2 regions of the uncultured Parvibaculum sp. genome follow, and region 1 is predicted to be linked to the other one. Evidence: riboswitches for the same ligand, from Rfam matches in the RefSeq annotation. Region 1 holds a riboswitch; the other holds the start of a gene.
What was found. A riboswitch is a leader RNA that binds a small molecule or an ion and turns the genes downstream of it on or off. The one in region 1 is predicted to bind cobalamin.
Positions count from the first base shown of each region.

Region 2: another riboswitch for cobalamin. It lies ahead of AAC071_RS10520 (TonB-dependent receptor); the one in region 1 lies ahead of AAC071_RS06535 (ABC transporter substrate-binding protein).

Region 1 covers NZ_CAXBIB010000006.1:60,534-63,872, forward strand. The annotation lists gene AAC071_RS06530 (iron ABC transporter permease) at 1-803, opposite strand, end outside; gene AAC071_RS06535 (ABC transporter substrate-binding protein) at 800-1,666, opposite strand; cobalamin riboswitch at 1,740-1,941, opposite strand; gene AAC071_RS06540 (LLM class flavin-dependent oxidoreductase) at 1,948-3,021, opposite strand; gene AAC071_RS06545 (aldo/keto reductase) at 3,018-3,339, opposite strand, start outside.
Region 2 covers NZ_CAXBIB010000011.1:90,913-94,251, reverse strand. The annotation lists gene AAC071_RS10520 (TonB-dependent receptor) at 1-1,642, opposite strand, end outside; cobalamin riboswitch at 1,779-2,020, opposite strand; gene AAC071_RS10515 (glutathione S-transferase) at 2,065-2,700, opposite strand; tRNA gene AAC071_RS10510 (tRNA-Pro) at 2,832-2,908, opposite strand; tRNA gene AAC071_RS10505 (tRNA-Gln) at 3,067-3,141, shown strand; gene AAC071_RS10500 (hypothetical protein) at 3,220-3,339, opposite strand, start outside.

The DNA of each region.
Region 1 (3,339 bases):
ATCAGATGCGGCACGACGAGGCCGACGAAACCGATGACGCCGGTGACGGAAACGGCGGCGCCGACGGCAAGCCCGGTGCCGGCGATCGCACGCAGCGTGACCGAGCGGCGCGAGAAGCCGAGCGTTGCCGCCGTGTCTTCGCCCAGCGACAACGCGTCGAGCGCGCGGGCGGTGGAGAGGACGAGCAGCCAGCCGACGAACATGAAGGGCAGCACAAACCAGACCTGCGCCATGCTGCGGTCGGTGAGCGACCCCAGCATCCAGAAGACGATTTCGAGCGCCGCATAGGGGCTTGGCGACAGGTTGAGCGCCAGCGACGTCAAGGCGCCGCAGAAGGCGGAGATCGCGACGCCGGCAAGGATGATGGTGACGATGGACGGGTTGCGTCCGGCCAGCAGGTAAAGCGTCGCCAGCGCCGCCAGCGCCCCGGCAATGCCACCGAGCGGTACCAGCATGGCCGATCCAACAGCCATGCCAAAATAGAAGACCAGCACCGCGCCGAGCGCCGCACCGCTCGATGCACCGATCAATCCAGGCTCGGCCAGCGGATTGCGCAACAGGCCCTGCAGCCCGGCGCCGGTGAGGCCGAGCGTCGCGCCGACCAGCAGGCCGAGCAGCGCGCGCGGCAGGCGCACTTCGGTCAGCACCAGCCAGGCAAGCTCGCGATCGATCTGCGACATGGTGCGGAATTTTTCGGTCAGCAGTTCGCCGCCGCGGCCGAAATAAACGGAAGCGGCGAGGAGCGCGAGCGTCAGCGCGGCAAGGCCGAGGTTGACGGTCCAGATATTGAGGGGGCGGGTCATTGCGTCACCCTCCGCACCAGCATCTCGTCATATGTCGCCGCGAGGCGGGCGGCGATGGCGGTGACGTAGCGGGTGCTGCAGTTCCAGTCGCGCGCCGGCAGATCGACCTCGCGGGCATAGCGCGTGCGATAGAGGCGGAGGGCGGGGTGCTGCAGCAGCGCGCTTGCCTGCGAAGGCTGACCGGGACGGTAGATGCCGATGGCGACAAGTTCGGGCCGCAGCGCGATCACATCCTCGATGCCCGGATAGACCAGACCGAAAGGATTTTCATTGTCGATCACATTGCGAAAACCGGTATGCGCGACAATGCGGCCGAGAATGCTGTCAGGTGTCACGGCACCGCCGAGGTCCTGATAGAGAATGGCAGTGGGAGGGCGCGGACCCTCGCGGCGCGTGGCTGCCATTTCGGCGTCGAAGCGAGCAATCAGCGCCCTGCCCTCCGCCTCGCGGCCAAGCGCCGCGGCCACCGTTTCGATGTTGTCGCGGATGTCGGCGAAGGTACGGGCGTCCTTCACCGTCACGACCGGTACGCCGATGCGGCGCAGCAGGTCGAGCGTAAAGGGCGAGGTATAGCGATGCGCCAGCACGAGATCGGGCGCGAAGGGCAGAATGTCCTCGATGCGGCCGTCATTGGGCGGCACATGCTGCAGAAGATGTGCGACCGCCGAATCATGCGGATCGCGACCCAGACGGAACACCGATTTCAATGTGCCCGGCGCGGCGAGATCGGCGGCCAGAATGTCGGAACAGAGATTGATCGAGACGATCCGCTGGGGTGCGGGTGGCAGCCCTTCGCCGGCGCGCGCAATGGCGGCCGCCATGAGGCAGAACAGCACCATCGTCAGACCGAGAATTCTCCACATCACCGCGCTCCGTCACATCCCAGAGATGTCGCCGCGCGCGGAAACCCGCTCCCTCCCGGCACACCCCGGCCCGGAGACGGACGACAGCCGAGGCAGGTTTCCTGGCTTGCGGGTCCTTGCCCTCCCCTGCCTTCCCGGACGGATCCAGTGGCGCTTGAGAAGAGAGCTCGCCGCCTACAGTTGCGGGGGCAGCCGCCCTGACATTCCGAGAATGCGCGGACGTTCCCTTTTAACCCCGGTTTTGCGGCCGGGGCACCTTCGGCGGCGCGGAGTGTAGACGCTCAGGCGCCACGGGAAAAGAGCGGCGCGTGATCGATCCGCGGGAGAACATGGCGCGCGAAGAGGTCACATTCCCTCGCATGGGGATAGCCGGAGAAAATGAAGGCATCGAGACCGAGGGCACGATAGGCCCCGATCTTTTTCAGGACCTGGTCGGGATCGCCGACAATGGCCGCGCCGCAGCCCGAACGTGCACGGCCGATACCCGTCCAGAGGTTGTCTTCGACAAAGCCCTCATCGTCGGCCTCGTCGCGCATCTCGGCCTGGCGGCGGACGCCGAAAGAGGATGCATCAAGGGATTTCCGACGAATCTCCTCACCGGTGACATCGTCGAGCTTCGACATCAAGCGACGCGCTGCCGCACGTGCCTCGGCTTCGGTCTCCCGGACGATCACGTGAACGCGGTATCCGAAACGCAATGTCCGGCCACAGGCGGTGGCGCGCCGGCGCATGTCGTCGAGTACGGCGCGGATATTCCCGATTCGATCCGGCCACATCAGGAAGACATCCGCGGCACGCGCCGCGACATCGCGTGCATCGTCCGACAGACCGCCGAAATAGAATGGCGGAGGTTCACGGTGCGGTTGCGCGACACGCGGCGGCGCAAGTTCGAGATCGTAGAATTCACCTCTAAGTACCAGCGGCCGGCCCGCCAGCAGCGTGCGCAGGATTTCCATCACCTCGAGCGTGCGTCGATAGCGCGGTGCACTGGCAAGCGCTTCACCCGGCAGGTCGGAGGAAATGATGTTGACGGTAAGGCGCCCCTGCAACATGCCGTCAAGCGTGGCAAGCTGGCGGGCAAGCTGGGGCGGCCACATTTCACCGCAACGCACGGCGACCAGAAGCTGCATGCGCTTCACCAGCGGCGCGACCGCGCCGGCAAAGGCAATGCTGTCGATGCCCAGCGCATAACCGGAAGGGAGAAGCACATTGTCGAAACCACCCTGTTCGGCTTTCAAGACGATGTCGCGGCAATGGGGAAGCGAACTCTGCAGCGCGGGATCGGATACGCCCATGAATTCATAGTCGTCATCGCAGAGCGCGGAGAACCAGGATATCTCGGCCGGGCGCGTCATGGCAACCGCACGCCCATGGAGGTCTGCAGGATATCGTACCAGTCGGCGCGGGACAGTTTCACTCGCAACGCCTCGCCTGCGCGGGCGATGCGCGCCGGTGTCTGCGTGCCGATGATCGGGACGATACGGGCTGGATGGGCCAGCACGAAAGCCAGCGCCACGGCTTCGCGCGAGACACCTTCACGTTCCGCCAGCGCATCGAGCTTCGCGATCAGATTGCCGAGACGCGCACTGTCGGGCGCGGTGCCCGCCTCGGCCGGCGCCAGGCCGAGCCGGCCACCCGCCAGGGGCGACCAGGCCAGAACGGCAATGCCGCGC
Region 2 (3,339 bases), on a different contig from region 1:
TGTAGTCGATGCGTGCCGTCAACCGCTCTGTCGGATTGACTTCAATGAAGCTCTCAAGGCCTTTGACATCGAAACGCTGGAGATTGGCGGCGGTGGAATCGCCGGTGAGCGGGTCGAAGACGATTTCGATGGCGTCCTTGACGCTGTTTTCGAACCAGGTCGCGCCGGCACGCGCCTTTCCGCCGGCAAATCCCTGCTCGATGCCCACTTCCCAGCCGCGGCTCTTCTCCGGCTTGAGGTTGGGATTGCCGGTATATTGTCCAGCGGGGAAGCCGAGAAAGGCGCTGAACTCGCTGCCGAAACGCTGATAGAGCGACGGCGTCTTGAAGCCGGTGCCGTAGCTCGCGGTGAGGCGCGTGTCCGTCTCCGGATGGTAGTAGCCCGGCGCGATTGTGTACGAGGTGTGGTTCTTCAAGTCATCCGGCATGTCGTGATGCAGGCTGAGCGTGGCAAAGAAGCGCTCGCCGAACGTCATGTGATCGGCGGCATAAACCGCGAAGGCGTCGGCGTCGGCATCCGACGCCGATGTGACGACAAAACCGCCGAAGTCGCGCAATCCGTTCGACGAATACTCGTCGCGCGTATAGCTGCCGCCGAAGGTCAGCAGGTGCTGCGGATGGATGTCGAGTGCATTTTCGAAGCGCGTCTGCAATGTCCGGCCCTCGTATTCGACATCGGCGAGGTAGATCGAACCGCCGGGGTCCGGGTTGTCGGCGAGATCGGACTTGTACTGCGTGACACCGACCGAGAGCCGTGGGCGCCATTGACCGCCGAGAAACCGGCCGGAGATTTCGCCCGAGGACTGCAGGCGCCTCGACTTGTAGGTGCTGTCGAAGTTCTGGAACACCGGCACAAAGCCCGCCGTCGCGCCGTCATCGTCGATGTCGGTGTCGGAATCCGTGTACTGGACAAAGGCGGCGGCATTGAGACGTTCGTTGAGCTTCACGCCGATGCGGCCGGAGGCGGAAACGACCTCGTTGCCGTCCTTCTCCTTGCCGCGCGCGTCACGAAGACGGGCCGGCGTGACATCGGAGCCGTTGGTTGCTTCGCGCGAGAGCGAGAGGAAATAGTCGACATTTCCCGCCACGCCGCCGGTATTCGCATGCGTATTGAGCGTGCCGAGCGTTCCGCCCTCGACCCTCAGTGTCGTCACAGGCGTTTCGCTGCCTGTCTTCGTGATGATGTTGACGACGCCGCCCATCGCCTGGCTGCCGTAAAGCGCCGATTGCGGTCCGCGCACCACTTCAATCCGCTCCACATTGCCGAGCGGAATATTGGCAAGATTGGCCGCGCCGCCCGGCGAGGCGGGGTCATTGACCGGCAGGCCGTTGACCATCACCAGCGTCTGATTGGAACTGGCGCCGCGCGTGAAGATCGATGTTTGCGAGCCGCGCGCGCCTGACTGCACCACATGCAGGCCTGGAACGGATTTCAATGCGTCGGCAACGTCGCGATATTGAAATGTCTCGATATCTTCGGCCGTGACGATGGTGAAGGAACTGGCGACCTGTTTGGTCGGCAACGGCTCGACGCCGGTCGTGACCAGCACTTCGGGTGCGACGGGTGTGTTGTCGGCCTGCGCGGCGACCGCGAAAACGGGTAGCAGGAGAGCGGCAATTGCCGCCCGGCTTGCATTTTTCATTTGAATGGATGCCCTGTCTCTGGCGCGGCCAACCCCGGCCGCATGGCGCCGGGAGAAGGGGAAAGACAGGAAACGGAAAGGCCCGGACGAGAACGAATGCGGGCGTAACCGTCCCGCTGGCGCACCCCGGCCCTCGGCAGATGACGAACCCGGTGGCAGGTCTCCTGGCTCGCGGGTCGTCGGCCTCGTTCCGTCTTCCCGGCCGTCACTCCCGAAAGAGCACTGCGCCAGTGACATAAGTGGAACGCGGCCTCGCCGCTTACAGTTGCGGGGGCAGCCAGGGCATCGGCTTCGCTCGAAGCCTCACCCTGTTCCCTCTTGCCTCCTTGCATCCGTTCCGAGGAACGAATGCGCGGAACCATCGAGTGCCCGCATCATAGGCCGCGCGCGGCCCGTGTCAAACTGACGGTTTCAGGATTGGACTATGCCTTGGCGCTGGGCCGTGCCGACACGGCGGCATGCCAGCGCAGAAGGTCGGCATGGTCCGGCCTCGGCTCCTGCTTCACCCATTTGGCGAAATCGACGCAGACCAGTGCGGTGATGTCGGCAAAGGAATAGCGGTCGATGGCGATGAATTCGCGGCCTTTCAGTCGCTCGTTCAGCATGTCGAAAAAGCGCGCCAGACGCAGAGCGCCTCGCGCGGCGAGTTCGGGAATCTGCGGCAGGTCGACCGGACCGGGCAGCGCGCGATTGACCATGCCCTTGGATGTATTGCGCAGCACTTCGGCAATCGGCATGAAGCCGTCGAACTCGATCCGCGCATTCCAGCTGAACACAAGCCCCTTTTCCTCCGGCGTCGTGCCGAACAAGGGCGGCTCCGGCTTGACCGCCTCGGCCCATGCCGCAATTCCGATATTCTCGGTGAGGATGGTGCCGTCATCGAGCTTGAGTGCCGGCACGGTGCATGCCGGATTGATCTGCCGATACGCGTCGCCGAGTTGTTCGGCCTTCATCAGATCGACCTGGACGGTTTCGTGATCGATGCCCTTCTCGGCCAGCAGGATGCGGGCGCGGCGCGGACTCGGCGCGGCAGTGAAATCATAGAGAACGGCAGCCATATCGGTTCCTCGTATTCGCAATAGGGCAGGCCGTCGCATCGGCGCTGCGGCGAATGATACAGGGGATGTCCGGATTTGGAACCGTCAGGGCTCCACCGTCTCTCGACGATCGGCGGCGGTCTTCTTCGCATTGGTCGGAGTGGCAGGATTCGAACCTGCGACCCCCTCGTCCCGAACGAGGTGCGCTACCAGACTGCGCCACACTCCGTGTCCCATGCGAGGCGGCGTTATAGCCGCCAAAACCGGGCCCCGCAAGGGAGATTCCCGGCCGCGTCCCGTGCCGGCCCGGCCGGTTGCGGGGACCCGCCGATGCCGGTATGTTCCGCCACATTTCGCGAGGCCACCCATCAGGCTTCCGGAGCCTGCTGGGGCGTAGCCAAGTGGTAAGGCAGCGGATTTTGATTCCGCCATTCGGAGGTTCGAGTCCTCCCGCCCCAGCCAGAAAACCTGGTCCGCGCGACCCGATTCCAACCAGTCAGCCCAGCCTGTGCCGAACGCGCGATGCGGGCGCCCCGAAACTCAGAGCCGGACGACGGCACCGAGCAGCATGCTGACATGTCCTTCACCCCAGAGTGGCAGCAGGAGACGTGCATAGGCGGCCGATCGGAAATAACTCGGTTTGCCGCTTTCGACCGTTAC